4 regions of the Priestia sp. YIM B13490 genome follow, and region 4 is predicted to be linked to each of the others. Evidence: predicted binding sites of a transcription regulator. Region 4 holds the regulator's gene; each other region holds the start of a gene.
The links. Region 4 encodes Rex, which represses fermentation and respiration genes when NADH is low (regulators of the CRP and FNR family bind a similar motif). Its sites were predicted from a motif close to TTGTGAAATATTTCACAA; they were not measured.
Positions count from the first base shown of each region.

Region 1 (4,219 bases), on a different contig from region 4:
TAATACAGCTTGCTAGAACGGACCACGTGAATAGGGGCATATGCATAAGTTTCATGCCCGGTGCACGCATTTTTAAAATAGTCATAATAAAATTAATTCCAGAAGCCAAGCTGCCAATACCTGATATTTGAATGCCCCAAATATAAAAATCTTGACCTGGTCCAGGACTGAACTGCATGCCAGAAAGCGGAGGATAACTCAACCATCCTGCATCTGGCGAGCCGCCGATTACAAACGACAAATTGAAAAGCATGGCGCCAAAGAAAAATAGCCAAAAGCTTACCGCGTTTAAAAAAGGATAGGCGACATCCCTTGCTCCAATTTGAAGAGGTACAACAATGTTAAAGAACGCAAACATAAGCGGCATTGCCATAAATAGAATCATAATGGTTCCGTGCGTAGTAAAAATTTCGTTGTAATGATTAGAATCTAGAAAATGCCACTGAGGGAATGCTAGTTGCATACGCATTAATAATGCATCTACTCCGCCTCGAAACAGCATTAATAATGAAGAAAGCATATACATAATACCAATTTTTTTATGATCCACCGTTGTGAGCCACTCACGCCATAGCCACTTCCATTTTTTAAGATACGTAAGAACAAAAATAATACCGGCTAATGTTAATAAAATGGCGACATCTGCTCCGTAAATCATCGGTTCTCCTGTCACAAAAAAATGAGATGAAAAATCTTTTAATTTTTCTAACAACTTATTTTCCTCCTTCCTGGTGCTCATGCTGTGCATGTACTTGTTCTTCAGAAGCCACATTCATAGTCTTCATGTCTTCATTTTTCATATGGTGATGCTGACTATAATATTGACCACCGTTTTTAATGACAATTTCTTGGAATAAGCCTTTAGGAATGGTAGAATACGATTTTTCTAGAGAAAGACCTTGTTGGGCAAGATTGCTATAATCAGCTTTTGTTAAAGCTGGTGATGTTTCTTTCACTTGCTTTACCCATTGATTAAATTCTTTTGTCGATGTAGATTTAACTTTAAAGTTCATATGAGCGAACCCTTCACCCGTAAAATTAGCACCCGAACCAAAATATTCTCCCTTGTGATCAGCTTGCAGCCAAAGCCCCATTGCCATTCCCGGCATGGTATATAATTGTCCTCCCAGCTCCGGTACCCAAAAAGAATTCATAGGTGCATCTGACGTTAGCACGAATTGAACGGGCACATCTTTTGGAATGTTGACATAGTTCACTGTCGCAATATTTTGATCCGGATATTGAAATAACCATTTCCAGTCAAGGGATGTTACTTCAATTGTTAGCGGCTTTACATCTTTTTTCGGCGGATCTACTAAGTCATACGTCGTCTTGGCCGTAGCGAAACCTAAAATACCAATAATAATAATGGGGATGCCCCACCAAATAAATTCAAGACGCTTACTATCGTCCCAGTCTGGCCTATACGAAGCCTTGTTTCCAGGCTTATCACGGTAGCGTAAAACGATATACACAAGCAGACCTAAAACAGGAATAACAACAATTGTGCATAAAATTATGGAAAAAATAATTAACTGGTATTCTTTTTGAGCCACCGCCCCCTGCGGATTTAAAATCAAATAACGACTATCACAGCCTGCTAAAAAAATTGTGATGAATACGGAGAGAATGATTAACTTGCCAATATGCATTGATTTTTGCTTTCTCACCTAAGCTCAGGCTCCCTTCTTCTAAATCTCTGTACATAATAATAGTATATAAACGTGCATATTAGAGATGCATCTCAACAGATCAAAAGGCTAATAACCTCCTAACATATTGAAGTTTGTCATGACATATTGCTTACTCCTAAAAAATTATCATGTTGTATCATTAAAAGGTGTGATATTCATCACACTTGAAGCGCTTTTTATCTAGTTTAAATGGCTTTACCATAAATTCGTCACATATTTGGGTAATTGTGGGGAATAAAAGGTGCCTTGTGACTATCCTAATAAAAGAAAAAAACTCTTCCAGTTTTTATTAACTGAAAGAGTTTTTTATAAGTACTAGATGAAGTATTGAGCTTTAACACTTACTGATTTGCTTGTTTGACCTGCTGAAACATCCAATCAATCATTTTCCGATTCTGATACGCGGGAACCCAGGAAGCATGATCATACTTTAATTCTTTAGGATATTCCGTATATAGCGGATACCCCCAGATTTTTTGTAAATTCATTGCACCGTTATTTATATTTACGATGAAACACTCCTCATAAAGAAAACTATATTTCTATTTTCAAAGAGACTTATCACTATAGCAATATTTTTTAAAAAAGCTATCCACTTTCTTCATAAAGCTTACATATTAAAAACACCTAAAGATAGTTTAGGTGTTTTTGAAATTTTTATATTCATCTATTCTCTAAGTAAAAGCTCAATGGTTATATGGCCTTCTTACTCTTTGAAGCCCTAGTTTTTTTCTCCACATATTTTCCATTTGTTCGAGAGTTTTACCTTTTGTTTCAGGAACAAATTTCCAGACAAACAAAGCAGAAAGTATACTCATTAAACCGTAAAAACCATATGTTAATCCTCCGCTATATTCCATCATCACGGGATATGTAGAGGAAATAAAATAGTTAGCCGCCCACTGAGCAGCTACGGCAATAGCTACAGCACGACCTCTAATTTTATTAGGAAAAATCTCTGAAATGAGCACCCAACAAATTGGTCCCCATGACATCATAAAGGAAGCTGTATAAATAATGATAAATACAAGCGTCCCTATACCAATGATGTTTGAAAAAGCCATGCTTGCTACACCGAACATTCCAATGGCCATTCCGATAGACCCTGTTATTAATAAAGGTTTTCTTCCCAAACGATCAACCGTCAAAATTGCAATTACTGTAAAAATAACGTTTACTAATCCCATAATAATAGTTTGCAGCATAGAAGAACCTTTAGCTGCTCCCATGCTTTCAAAAATACGCGGAGCATAATATAGAGCTACATTGATTCCTACAAACTGTTGAAATACAGAAAGCAGTATACCTACAACGATAACTAATTTTCCATATGCCAATAATTTTTCAGACGAAACATTGGTAGAAATTGTTTGTTTAATATCTTCTAAAATTGATTTCGCTTCTGAAGATCCATTAATTTTAGTTAGTATGGCTAAAGCTTTTTGATCTTGATTCTGTATAGCTAAGTAGCGAGGCGTTTCAGGAACTAAAAACAAGAGTGCTGCAAAGAGTAAAGCTGGAATGGCTCCTGAAGCAAACATGTATCTCCAACCTACATCATTAATCCATTCTAAGGTTTCCCCATTTGCAATACCCCAATTCACGAAGTAAACGACTAACATTCCAAAAATAATCATAAATTGATTGAACGATACCAATCTGCCGCGAATATCTGCCGGTGCAATTTCTCCTATATAGATGGGACAAATGGCTGATGCTAAGCCAACACCAATCCCACCTATAATGCGGTAGAAGTTAAAAGCAAGTAACAAAGAGAGTGTCGGTTCCCCTTTTGTGAAAAATAAAAACTCAGGATAAGAAGCGCCTAACGCTGAGACTATAAAAAGAATAGCTGCTAGTATAAGTGATTGTTTGCGTCCTAGTTTCGTCGCAAAATAACCAGATACCAATCCTCCAATAATACATCCTATTAAAGCACTTGATACAGTAACACCATGTGCTAAAGATCCTAACCCTAAGCTGTCAATAAGATACACCTTTAATGATTCTTCAGCTCCAGATATTACAGCTGTATCATATCCAAACAGTAACCCTCCGATAGCGGCAACTAAGGTAATAGAAAAAATATATAATGAGTTTCGATTTTGTTTCATGCGTTGTTAAAAGCAGTTAGTTAAAAGTAACAGTAGAAGTTCTATTTCTAACTGAGTTCGCACTTATTTGAATACGTTTTCAAATTCTTGGAACACAAAAGAAATTTTCGTCGTCTATTCGACTAACTGCTCTTATCCTCCCCTCCAATGTACGTATTTTTCTAGTGAATCAAATCTTACTACAGCATTTTCTATACTTCCTTTTGTGTTAGGTATATCGATATACAACCATAATCAATTGATACAAGCTACTTTCATATGAAGTTTCTTTTTAAAGTAAGGTTGCATATTTTGCAACCTATTATTTCCTTTTAAATTCGCCTAGCTTTTTACTTAAGTCGTTTGTTTGAAGGTAGACTTCTTTATATAATTCATAAAGCTGTTTATAGACTTGTACATGTTCTGCATTAG
Region 1 is NZ_JBHZOT010000003.1:60,067-64,285, reverse strand. Features, by position in the region: gene qoxB (cytochrome aa3 quinol oxidase subunit I) at 1-739, opposite strand, end outside; gene ACFX4R_RS10235 (cytochrome c oxidase subunit II) at 714-1,652, opposite strand; gene ACFX4R_RS10230 (hypothetical protein) at 2,036-2,182, opposite strand; gene xylE (D-xylose transporter XylE) at 2,381-3,808, opposite strand; gene xylB (xylulokinase) at 4,110-4,219, opposite strand, start outside.
Region 1: a site for Rex is predicted at 1,841-1,858, ahead of ACFX4R_RS10235 (cytochrome c oxidase subunit II). Genes of this name have one in related genera too.

Region 2 (4,219 bases), on a different contig from region 4:
AGGACCGATTGTATTAATAAACGCTCGTCGCTCTAAGTCGTTTCTTCCTAAAAAACGAGACACCATTCCAATCCCAAAATCAAAGCCTTCTAAAAAGATAAAACCAACAAACAGAATGGATACTAGTAAATACCAGAATTCATTAAGAGAAAACATTGTATCCCTCCTTGGTAAACGGATCAGTTGATACTACTTTTGTATGTGCTTCGTGATCGTGATCTGGACCTTTTTTAATTTCTTTAACGAACAAGAACACCATAATCACAGCTAAAATTAAATAAAAGAATGAAAACGAGATAATAGAAAACAGCAATTCACCTGCTGTTACACCAGGAGACACGGCATCTTCCGTTTTCATATAGCCAAATACAACCCAAGGCTGACGGCCAATCTCTGTCATAATCCAACCTGCTGAGCTTCCAAGGAACGGAAAGGCAATGGCAATCGTCATAATACGCAAAAATAGTTTGCTTTCTTGAAGTTTTTTACGAGAAAGCAAGTACGTGCCCCAAATGCCTAATGCACATAATACGCCACCTAGACCAGCCATAATGCGGAAACTCCAAAATGTTGTCCGAACGGGTGGAATATAATTTCCTGCTCCATATTTCGCCGTGTACTGCTCCTGCAGCTCGTTCATCCCAGGAACGGAACCTGAAAATTTCCCGTATGATAAGAAGCTTAATAAATAAGGTATTTTGATTTCCCCCGTATTTTTCTTTTCATCGGGGTGAATATTTGCTGTCACCGTCCAAGCGCCTGGACTTCCGCTGTTTTCCCATAATCCTTCACTTGCGGCCATTTTCATCGGCTGTGTTTTAACTAAGTATCCAGCCTGTTCATGACCAGATAACGCAATTCCCACACCTGAAACTAACCCTACAATAATGGCAACTTGAAATGATTTTTTGGCAAAAGCCAAATGTTTTTTCTTCAAGAGCATAATGGCACTAACACCCGTGATAAAAAAGGCGCCTGTTGCAAACGAACCTAAAATGGTATGAGGGAATTCAACCCACAGCTGACCGTTTGTTAACAATTTAAAGAAGTCATTCATTTCTAAACGGCCATTATTCAGCTCCATTCCAACCGGATGCTGCATAAAAGAATTAGCCGTTAAAATGAAGAACGCCGAAAAAATAGTACCTAGACTAACAAGCCAAATACATAGACAGTGCAGCCATTTAGGCAAACGATCCCACCCGAAAATCCACAGTCCAAGGAAAGTGGACTCCATAAAAAACGCGAGTAGTGCTTCAATAGCAAGCGGCGCACCGAATACATCTCCTACAAACCTTGAGTACTCTGACCAGTTCATGCCAAACTGAAATTCTTGTAAAATACCTGTTACGACTCCGACAGCAAAGTTAATCAGGAATAAGTGCCCCCAAAACTTTGCCATCTTTTTATACTTTTCATCTTTTTTTACTACGTACATCGTTTCCATGATCGCTACTAAAAAGACAAGACCGATAGATAGCGGTACAAAGATAAAATGAAACAGCGTCGTTGATGCAAATTGAATACGTGATAGTATAACTGTATCCATCTTCTTTCTCCTTTCATATATAAGAACATTCATCATTTCCATAGATACTTTGCTCATTTCTGAGCATCTTTTACTTACATTGTGAAACATTGAGCATAATAATTCGAGAGATATGCTCAATGTTTCACATACATATGTAATATCTCTCTTTCTATTTACATAGTATAGTCTATTTTTTTAGCTGTGCACGTACATTTTTTGAACGTTTTTAGACTAAAACGTGACTTTCTTGTGACAAAAAAGTGAAGGATCTCTTTATTTTTTTCATAAAAAAAGCACGCTCTGATTTGAGCTTGCTTCTCTATGGTCGATATTTTGCTTTGGCATTTAATTTAGACTGACGAATGATTTGATTGATGACTTCAGAAAACACAATACCAATGGCAATTGAACCTGAAATCATAAAGGCTTTTGCTGCAAGACTAATCGCTTCATTATAGTTATTTTCTACAAAGTTACGCATGGCATCGTATGCTGTTCCTCCCGGAACCAGCGGAATAATACCTGCTACGGTGAAAATAATGATCGGCGTTCGATAAATTTTTGCGTAAATTTGACTAATAATAGCAATAAAGAAGGCCGATGCAACTGTGCTTGGAATTTCATCTACGCCATAGAACGTTAGCAAATAGTAAATGAGCCAGCCAATCATTCCGACAAAGCCACTTTTTAATAATGATTCACGTGGAACATTAAAAATGATCCCAAATGCTGCTGAAGCAATAAAACTTGTAATTATCTGCTCTACGATATGCATATGATGCCTCCCTTCTATAGAAGTGTAAATACAATGGCAATACCTGCACCGATAGCGAATGCCGTCAGAAACGCTTCTGCTCCTTTTGATAATCCAGACAGTAAATGTCCCGCCATTAAATCTCGCACTGCATTGGTAATGGATAAGCCAGGAACGAGTGGCATAACGGATCCAATAATAATTTTATCGATTTGCGTGCCTAGTCCTGAAGCGACTAAAAGAGCTGATAAAAGTCCAATAACTAACGAAGCGGTAAACTCAGCAAAAAAGCGAATCGGAATAAGACGGTGGAAATACACCACGGTTAAAAATCCGAGACCTCCTGAAAACATAGCTGGAATAAAGTCCGTCCATAAACCTTGAAACATGATTAAAAAGCATCCGCTAGAAATGGATGCAGCTGCAAGTTGAACCCATAGTGGAAAAGCTACGTTTGTTGCTTCAATTTCTTGTAGCATTTCATACGCTTCCTCCAAGGAGATGTTTCCTTGACTGATTGTTCTTGAGACGCTATTTACCATGGTTACTTTTTTTAAATCTGTCGTTCGTTCGGAAATACGAATTAACTTCGTTTTCGTCGGTTCTTTCGTTTCAAGTGAAAACATAATCCCTGTTGGCGTCACATAGCTGTGGGATTTTTTTATACCGTAAGACGCTGCAATCCGCATCATTGTGTCTTCTACTCGATACGTTTCTGCTCCGCTTTCTAACATAATTTTACCTGCTAGTAAGCTAACGTCCATAATTTCATATTTATCTAATTTTTGTTGTGTCATCAAATCGCTCCAAACATATTAAAGCTTGGTTTTTTTCCCCCACAGCATACAGTGTATAAGAAAGAGGGAAGTGGACGCAATGGTTAATGCAAAAAAGTGTGGACTTTTTGTCTCACACTTTCAGGAATAGTATATACATTCCTTATCAATTCATACGTTTTGTGGTCTCGCGCTCTACTAATAAAGGTGCCATTTTATACTGTATCTGATCTATTTCTTGCTGATCCTGAATTTGTTGAAGTAAGAGGTTTACTGCTTTTTCAGCCATTTTTTCCATCGGTTGACGGATAGTTGTTAGTGGAGGATGCGCTTCACTAGCTTCTGTAATATCATCAAACCCTATAACAGATAAATCTGCTGGAACGTGAAGCCCGTTTTGCCACGCACAGTGTATCACTTTCAGAGCAATGTAATCCGTAGCACAAATAAGCGCAGTTGGAGGCTCTGGATGATGAGCTAGCTCATTTATAAACTGATATAGTTCATCTGAGTTATTCATATCTTCTTTCACAAACTTTGCGTTTGCTGACGGTACATACTGATAAAAAAGGGACAGACGGTGCTCGACTCCGCTTACAGCTTTTCCAACGAACCCTATATTCTTATGACCAAGGCCCGTTAAGTGAGCAACAGCTAATTGCATTCCCACCGCATCATCTACATGTACAATCGGCCAAAGTGCAGAAGAGGCGTCTCCTGTAAGAGAAACGTAAGGCGTTTGATATTGTTTTAATACATCTACAAACGGATGCTGAGCAGCTACATAGTCTAATAAAATGACCCCATCAAACCAATGGTTCATCATAGCATTTAATTGACGCTCAGCCGTTGTTTCTTCGTAATCCGTGTGTCCAATAAGAACGTCCATCCCTCGACTTTGGACTTGTTGCTGTACCTTTTTTAATAGTTCAATTAGAAACGGATCTTTTAAATCTCTAATTAATATCCCGATAATCCCTGTTTTTTGGGCCCGAAGAGCTGCCGCAAATGGATTCGTCTGATACCCCAAATGAGCTGCTGCTTTTAGCACTTTTTGTTTAGTTGTTTCACTAATTTTAATTTTACCTTCTTTATTATTGAAGATTCTTGATACCGTAGCTAATGAAACACCCGCTTCTTTTGCTACTTCTGTAATCG
Region 2 is NZ_JBHZOT010000006.1:59,883-64,101, reverse strand. Features, by position in the region: gene cydB (cytochrome d ubiquinol oxidase subunit II) at 1-156, opposite strand, end outside; gene ACFX4R_RS18455 (cytochrome ubiquinol oxidase subunit I) at 143-1,549, opposite strand; gene ACFX4R_RS18450 (threonine/serine exporter family protein) at 1,851-2,306, opposite strand; gene ACFX4R_RS18445 (threonine/serine exporter family protein) at 2,321-3,082, opposite strand; gene ACFX4R_RS18440 (LacI family DNA-binding transcriptional regulator) at 3,228-4,219, opposite strand, start outside.
Region 2: a site for Rex is predicted at 1,629-1,646, ahead of ACFX4R_RS18455 (cytochrome ubiquinol oxidase subunit I). Genes of this name have one in related genera too.

Region 3 (4,219 bases), on a different contig from region 4:
AACGGCTCCATCTCGGATTTGGAAAAACTATCTCATAATCCTTCTATTATTGGTTCACATTCTATTAAAAACTACCAGGTTGCAGAAGAAAATAGTGTAACCTTCATTGGCTCAGAACAGGTAAGAGGCTTATTTGATACTCATAATCAGCGCTTAACAGGAAAAGGGATCAAAGTAGGCGTCATCGATACGGGTGTTGATTATTCTCATCCCGATTTAAAACAAACCTACAGGGGAGGGTATGATGTAATAGATAAAGATTATGAGCCGATGGAAACCACTCGGGAGCAAGGAGAGCCTACTCTGCATGGCACTCATGTAGCCGGTATTATTGCAGCAAATGGAAATATTAAAGGTGTAGCACCTCAGGCGGAGATCTACGCATACCGAGCTCTTGGACCTGGTGGAGCTGGAACGTCTGAAAGTGTTATTCTAGCTATCGAAAAAGCAATTCAAGATGATGTAGATATTATTAATTTATCATTAGGAAATGATGTGAATGGCCCTGATTTACCAACAAGCTTAGCGTTAGATCGAGCTGTTGAAAAAGGAATTGTAACGGTTACATCCAGCGGCAATTCAGGTCCAGGTTTATGGACCGTGGGCTCTCCAGGTACAGCGGGAAAAGCTATTTCGGTTGGCGCTTCTGTTTCCCCGACAACAGTTCAATTTCTAACAATTGGATTTAACAAAGAAAAAATTATGATGGCGCCAGTAGAAGGGTCTCGTCCATGGACGTTTAATCAAACGCTGCGTGTAATAAATGAAGAATACTTCAAAGAAGAGCAAAAGCATGCGTTGGGTAACGTCATTTTGCTAAAAGCAGAAGGAAATGTGGTTGAAAAAAAGATTAAACAAGCTGAACAGGCAGGAGCAAAAGCCGTTATTTTATATAGTCCGACTGAAAAAAGCATAATCGGTAAACTACAAGAATCAGTAAATATTCCAGTGATATGGGTAAGTAAAAAAAACGGTGATACCATTAATCAATACATTCAGTCTCAACAACCATACTTACGCACTGGCAAGCAAGTGGTGCAAGACTTGCTCACATCTTTCAGTTCAAGAGGACCTGTAACGACTACTTGGGGAATCAAGCCGGACGTCGTCGCACCTGGTTACTTCATTAATAGTACAGTTCCTGGGGGATATGAACGCATGCATGGAACAAGTATGGCTGCGCCCCATGTAGCTGGAGCGTGCGCTCTTATTTTACAAGCTCACCCGAACTGGTCTCCTGAACAAGTCAAAGCTTCATTGATGAACACAAGTAAAGTAATGCAGCAGCTAAATGGTCAAACGTATCGCGTATATGAACAAGGAGCCGGGAGAATTCAAATAGCAAAAGCTGTCACAGCAGACTCTTTATTTTATCCATCTTCTTTATCTTTCGGTATTTTTACGCGCCCATCAAAGAAAGTCTTATCATTTAAAATTGATAACCAGTCTGATAAAGCAAAAACGTATCGCTTGAACGTTCCGAAAAGGGATGAAGGAGTGAATTGGGATGTTCCATTACCCGTCACGGTGCAGCCCCATCAGACAAAAGAAATAGCTGTCACTTTATCGGTGCAGCCCCGTTTTAAAAATAAAGGTATATATGACGGATATTTGGAAATAAATGATTCACGTGAAACATTTTCGCTTCCTTATATGTACATGGTTAGCATTCCAGATTATCCCCGTGTCATGGGATTGCAAGTAGCAGCGGAAAAAGAGAAAAATACGTATAGCTATGAACTGTTTTTGCCTGAAGGAGCAGATGAGTTAGGCGTTGCTCTTTTTGATAAGCAGTCTTTACAGTTTATATCGTATTTAGATGTTGACGTTGATGTAGAAAGAGGCATGAGAAAACGGAAAATAACGATCGATGAATCGCTTGTACCGGGAGCGTACCAAATATTTGCATTTGTGAAAAAGCATAGACAAGAGCATGTTGTAAACAGTACAATAACGATTGAATGAACCTCTTTAAATGTTTTCATTTGAAGAGGTTTTATGTGTGGCAGAAATGTGAACAATAAGAAGAGATTGTGAAGTTTTTAGCTTAAACACATTGACATTAAATATACGCTATTGTATGCTTACAGGGAATATAAATGATAAGGTTTTCAACCTGTGAAAACCGTTGATATTTCTGCGTATTTTATTAGCTGTTTTTACCTTTTTTAGCAATTTTTTTTGCCTTTCTATCATATATTGAGCTATAAAAACGATAGAGAATTCGGAAAAAAGAAAATTTTGCAAAAGGGGTATGAGCTTATGAAAGATCGCAACCGTCATCCTTTGCAAGCGATGGCATTAGTGTCAATCATTCTATCACAGTTAGCAGGTTCAGTCTTAATTGGCTTATTCTCTGGAAGATGGGCTGATCAATGGCTTGACACCGAACCACTTTTTTTGATTTTAGGCCTTCTTTCAGGGCTAGCAGCAGGTGTTTTTATGATGCTGCGGACAGTCCACCATTTTTTTTCAGGAGATTAATAATTCATGCAGGATTTGCAGCACGTTTTTCCAAGACTTCGTTCATACATATTGTATTTGTTAGCATTATACGTTCTCGGCTGGGGATTTACAAGTTATAAGGCTGTTTTTGCAGGTTTAATTTTAGGAACCGCCCTGAGTTTGTATAATTTGTGGAACTTAGTAAGAAAGTTTGAGCAGTTTGGACAGGCGTTGGATGAGGGGAAAAAGCCCCGTTCAATTGGGACTGTTGTAAGATTTGCAACAGCTGCTCTCGCAGTTGTGATTACCATCTCTTATCCAAAAACCTTTCATATTATTAGTGTAGTTGTGGGATTAATGACGTATTACGTTGTCATTATCATAGATTTAGTTGTTCAAAATATGCGTAGAAGATAGAAAGAGAGGTGAACACAGTTGGGTCATGAATCACCAACTATAGAGTTTCTAGGCCTTACTTTTAGTCAAAGTAACTTGCTTATGGTTACCGTAGCTTCTGTTATTGTATTCTTAATTGCAGTTTTATGTACTCGTACTCTTGCTATGAAGCCAAGCGGTGCACAAAACTTTATTGAATGGGTCTTAGATTTTGTTAAAGGACTCGTTAATAGCAATATGGATTGGAAAACAGGTGGCCGCTTTTTGACGCTAGGTGTAACTTTACTTATGTACATTTTTGTGTCAAATATGTTGGGTCTTCCATTTGCCATCGTGATTGACCATAACTTATGGTGGAAATCGCCAACCGCTGATCCAGCAATTACGCTGACGTTAGCCGTTATGGTAGTTGTACTATCACATTACTATGGTATTAAAATGCGAGGGTTCTCTGCATACACGAAAGATTACTTCAAGCCAATGGCATTTTTATTCCCGCTTAAGATTATCGAGGAGTTTGCCAATACGTTAACGCTTGGCCTTCGTCTTTACGGTAATATTTATGCTGGGGAAATTTTGTTAAGCTTGCTAGCTGGTTTAGCAACAACAGGCTTCCTAGGTACAATTGGAGCTGCTATTCCAATGCTTTTATGGCAAGGATTTAGTATTTTTGTAGGCGCAATTCAGGCCTTCATTTTCACAATGTTAACGATGGTTTATTTATCTCACAAAGTGAGTAGCGACCATTAATTTATAAAGCTTTGTTCAAGTAATACCCAATTTGGACAAAACAAAACTTAGTTAAACAAAATCATATATATTAAGGGAGGACTTTATAAAATGGGTTTAATAGCATCTGCAATTGCGATTGGTTTAGCGGCACTAGGTGCTGGTATTGGTAACGGTCTTATCGTTTCTAAGACGATTGAAGGCACAGCTCGCCAACCAGAAGCACGTGGTACATTAACTTCAATGATGTTCGTTGGGGTTGCCTTAGTTGAGGCGCTTCCAATTATCGCCGTAGTTATTGCATTCATGGTACAAGGTAAATAATAATGTGTTACATGTGGCGAAGATCATTCAAAAGAACCTTCGCCATTACTTTATGTCTTTAATAAGTAAATTATATATGTGGAGTCTCTGAAGGGAGTGAACATGGCCGTGTCGAACATGTTTGTGTTAGGAGCAGCAGGCATTAATGGTGGAGATATTCTTTTCCAATTAGTGATGTTCCTTATCCTACTTGCGTTACTTCAAAAATTCGCGTTTGGTCCTGTAATGGGAATCATGAAAAAACGTGAAGAGCATATTGCCGGTGAGATTGATGAAGCAGAAAAGCAAAATGAGGAAGCGAAGAAGCTTGTTGAAGAGCAGCGTG
Region 3 is NZ_JBHZOT010000006.1:142,330-146,548, forward strand. Features, by position in the region: gene ACFX4R_RS18825 (S8 family serine peptidase) at 1-1,965, shown strand, start outside; gene ACFX4R_RS18830 (AtpZ/AtpI family protein) at 2,263-2,484, shown strand; gene ACFX4R_RS18835 (ATP synthase subunit I) at 2,491-2,862, shown strand; gene atpB (F0F1 ATP synthase subunit A) at 2,881-3,591, shown strand; gene atpE (F0F1 ATP synthase subunit C) at 3,682-3,894, shown strand; gene ACFX4R_RS18850 (F0F1 ATP synthase subunit B) at 3,997-4,219, shown strand, end outside.
Region 3: a site for Rex is predicted at 2,032-2,049, ahead of ACFX4R_RS18830 (AtpZ/AtpI family protein). Genes of this name have one in related genera too.

Region 4 (4,219 bases):
TATAAGACTGTTTATCTACTTTTACCGTACGTTCTTCGTTGGCTTTTATATTTTCTAATTCTTTGATTTCCTCTATTTCTGCTTTCTTTTCTACATAATAGTCATAATCTCCAAGAAATTCTTCTACTCCTTCAGGAGATAGCTCTGCTATTTTGTTTGCAATACGATTAATAAAATAACGGTCATGTGAAACAAATAATAGAGTCCCTGGGTAATCAATTAACGCATTCTCGAGTACTTGTTTGCTATCTAAATCAAGATGGTTAGTAGGTTCATCCAAAATTAAGAAATTAGCTTTTTGAAGCATAAGCTTCGCAAGAGCCAAACGTGCTTTTTCACCACCGCTAAGCGTCGAAACGATTTTCAGTACATCATCACCTGAAAACAGAAAATTTCCAAGCGCTGTACGAATTTCTTTTTCAGGTTTGGATGGGTAGTCATCCCAAAGCTCATTTAAAACAGTTTTATTAGACGTTAAATTAGCTTGCTCTTGGTCGTAATAACCAACCATTACGTTTGAGCCAAAAGAAATGGTTCCAGTCTTGAAGCTTAGTTTATCCACAATACCTTTTAATAACGTAGATTTCCCAACTCCATTAGGGCCAACCAACGCAAGGCTTTCACCTTTTTTAATCCGAAGGTTTGCGTCTTGGACGACATATTTGTTTTCATCATATCCGATGGACACGTTTTCGAGATTTAAGACTTCATTTCCGCTTTGACGCTCAATTTCAAACGAAAAACTAGCTGATTTTTCGCCTTCGTTAGGTCGATTTATTAACTCCATTCGATCGAGCTGCTTACGTCTGCTTTGCGCACGTTTTGTAGTCGATGCGCGGGCGATGTTTCGCTGAATAAAATCATTCAGTTTTGCGACTTCATCTTGCTGCTTTTCGTACTGACGCAACTCTTTTTCATATCGCTCTGCTTTTTGTACAAGGTATTTAGAGTAGTTGCCCGTGTACTTGACCGTTGTTTTTTGTGTGACTTCATACACTTGATTTACGACCTTATCAAGGAAGTAACGATCGTGTGAAACAATTAAAATAGCTCCTTCATACCCTTGCAGAAACTGTTCCAGCCATGCTAAAGTTTCAATATCTAAGTGGTTGGTAGGCTCATCCAGAATAAGCAAGTCTGGCTTTGTTAAAAGCAGTTTTGCAAGAGCCAAGCGCGTTTTTTGTCCACCGCTCAAGGAGGAAATAGGGGTGCTATAGTCAAAGTTTGAGAAACGGAAACCGTGAAGAATAGATCGTGTATCCGCTTCATATTGATAGCCGCCTAAATCTTTGAACGTTACTTGAAGCTGATCGTACTCTTTGGTTAGTTTTTCGTATTGAACTGAATCATTAAAAATGTCTGGATCGCCCATCTTCGTTTCAAGCGTACGTAATTCTTTTTCCATCTTCTTTAACGGAGCAAAGACTGTCATCATTTCTTCCCATATGGAGAGTGTTGACTCAAGAACTGTATCTTGTCCCATATAATCAATGGAAACACCTTTAGGTTTAATAATTTCTCCGCTGTCATAAGAAAGCTGCTCAGCAATAATTTTTAATAAAGTTGATTTACCTGCACCGTTTCGTCCCACTAGGGCAATGCGGTCTTTTGATTGTACTTCTAACTTTATATTCGATAAAATGGGTTCTGCCCCATAGTATTTTGTAATACCGTTCAATTGTAGAATAATCATTTTTTCACCTCTAGTAGTATATCCATAGTGTATTTTAACATATTTTCAACTACAAGTTCTTCCTACAAGCGTTTGTAATTTTTAGAGGGACAAGAACAAATGATGAAGCGAATGTTTTGATTCATGAAATAAAATGATTTTACCTGCACATTTTATACAGGATACTATGTTAAAATAAGAGATAAGTGCATCTCTGAACTTATATATGATGGATGTAGAAAATCCGTCATGACTAACAAACGGATCCTTTGAAGGGCTAATTGCTTCGTTCTAGCTACCGACTTTAAGTATTCCTGGATAGACAAAAGGCGTCGGGGTGTGAAGCGGAGTATATATAAAACAAGAGAAAAGAGAGAGAATTGGAAGCGCTACCTCAAGGCGGTTGAGGCTTTGTGAAAGGTAATGCAATATGACTTGAAAATGTTAGTAATGACATACATGAACTGAGGGGGTACAACGTGAACACTGAACAATTAAAAATACCACAAGCAACGGCTAAACGATTGCCGCTTTATTATCGTTTTTTAAAAAACTTGCATGCTTCTGGTAAACAGCGTGTTTCGTCAGCGGAGTTAAGTGAGGCAGTGAAAGTTGATTCTGCTACTATTCGCCGGGATTTTTCTTACTTTGGAGCATTAGGGAAAAAGGGATACGGCTACAATGTGAATTATTTACTTACATTTTTCCGTAAAACGTTAGACCAAGATGAAGTAACGAAAGTAGCACTGATTGGCGTAGGGAATCTGGGAACGGCCTTTTTAAATTATAATTTTATTAAAAATAATAACACCAAAATTGAGTGCGCTTTTGATGTGATAGAAGATAAAGTCGGTACAAAAGTAGGCGACGTGCCGGTTTATCACCTTGACCAATTGGAAGATTATATGAGTGATGATATCTCAGTGGCGATTTTAACCGTTCCTGCCACTGTGGCTCAGCAAATTACCGATCGTTTAGTGAATTGCGGAATTAAAGGGATTCTAAACTTCACTCCTGCACGCTTAAACGTACCGGATGAGATTCGACTGCATCATATTGATCTGGCTGTAGAATTACAGTCGCTTGTCTACTTTTTGAAAAATTATCCTGTTGAATAAGATGGACTGTGTTACGATTTCCTTAAGTCTAAATTAATAAGGAGAGTGGGAATATGGGGATTGGAGCAGGCAGTTGGATTATTATTGCGATTGTAGCACTGCTTATTTTTGGACCGAAACGGTTACCGGAGCTAGGAAGATCAGTCGGGCAAACGCTTAGAGAGTTTAAGCATGCCGCTAGCGGTGCCTCAGAAGATCGTGAAAAAGATAAACAGCGTCAAGTAGATGACAAAGAGTAAAAGGGTGATCATAGTATGACCGAACAAGAAATGTCAATATATGATCATATAGGAGAGCTGCGAAAGCGCATTTTAATTGTTTTATTTTTCTTTGTCATTGCCACAATTGGCGGCTTTTTTATAGCGGATAAGGTTATTGTCTATTTACAGCATGCTGATGAGGCAAAAAATTTAACGATGAATGCATTTAGGCTAACAGATCCAGTTAAGATTTATATGCAGTTTGCTGTTATTATCGGCTGTGTACTTGCAGCTCCTGTTGCACTGTATCAACTTTGGGCATTTATTAGTCCTGGTTTATATGAAAAAGAGCGTAAGGTAACGCTTGGATATATTCCTGTTTCCATTTTTCTCTTTATCGGCGGTGTCTCTTTTTCTTATTTTGTGTTGTTTCCATTTGTCGTCGATTTTATGACGCGCGTTTCTGATGAGCTGAATGTAAACCAAGTGATTGGCATTAATGAATACTTTTCTTTTTTAATGCAGCTCACACTGCCTTTTGGCCTGTTGTTTCAGCTTCCTGTTGTCGTCATGTTTTTGACGCGATTAGGAATTATCACGCCTATGTTTTTATCTCAAATTCGAAAGTATGCCTATTTCGTACTGCTAGTTATTGCCGCACTTATTACACCACCAGAATTGCTCTCGCACATGATGGTGACAGTGCCGCTCTTAATTTTGTATGAAATCAGCATCATTATTTCCCGCATTTCGTATCGCAAAGTGTTAAAGGCAAGGGCAGAGCAAGAAAGAGAAGATGTTAGTATGTAAAAAAACCACTGAAACAGTGGTTTTTTTATTTAGATGAATCATCTTGATTTTTATATTGCTGCTGCAACTTTTTAATTTTATAGTGCAAGATAAAAATGCGCACCGCAAATCTGAAATCGAACGCGGCTACGAGTGCAAATAAGATCGTGGGGAAATTCCACACGGTTTCCTGAGCATTTTGAATAGCCAGGTAGGTGAATAAAACCCCCATAATAATATAAATAAACCCTCGTGTTAAAGGGATATTCTTCATAAAAACATGCCTCCAAAAATAAACTGCATTTGTTCTGCTTGCTTTTGCATTTCTATAATTTTATCTGCAAAAATAGTTTGAGATAAAATAACGACTGTATTCATCAACACGTGAGCAATAATGGGTACAATAATTAGTTTTGTTCTTGCATAAAGGAATGCAAATA
Region 4 is NZ_JBHZOT010000028.1:11,232-15,450, reverse strand. Features, by position in the region: gene ACFX4R_RS28815 (ABC-F family ATP-binding cassette domain-containing protein) at 1-1,693, opposite strand, end outside; gene ACFX4R_RS28810 (redox-sensing transcriptional repressor Rex) at 2,152-2,790, shown strand; gene tatA (twin-arginine translocase TatA/TatE family subunit) at 2,844-3,029, shown strand; gene tatC (twin-arginine translocase subunit TatC) at 3,045-3,800, shown strand; gene ACFX4R_RS28795 (YdiK family protein) at 3,826-4,053, opposite strand; gene ACFX4R_RS28790 (CPBP family intramembrane glutamic endopeptidase) at 4,050-4,219, opposite strand, start outside.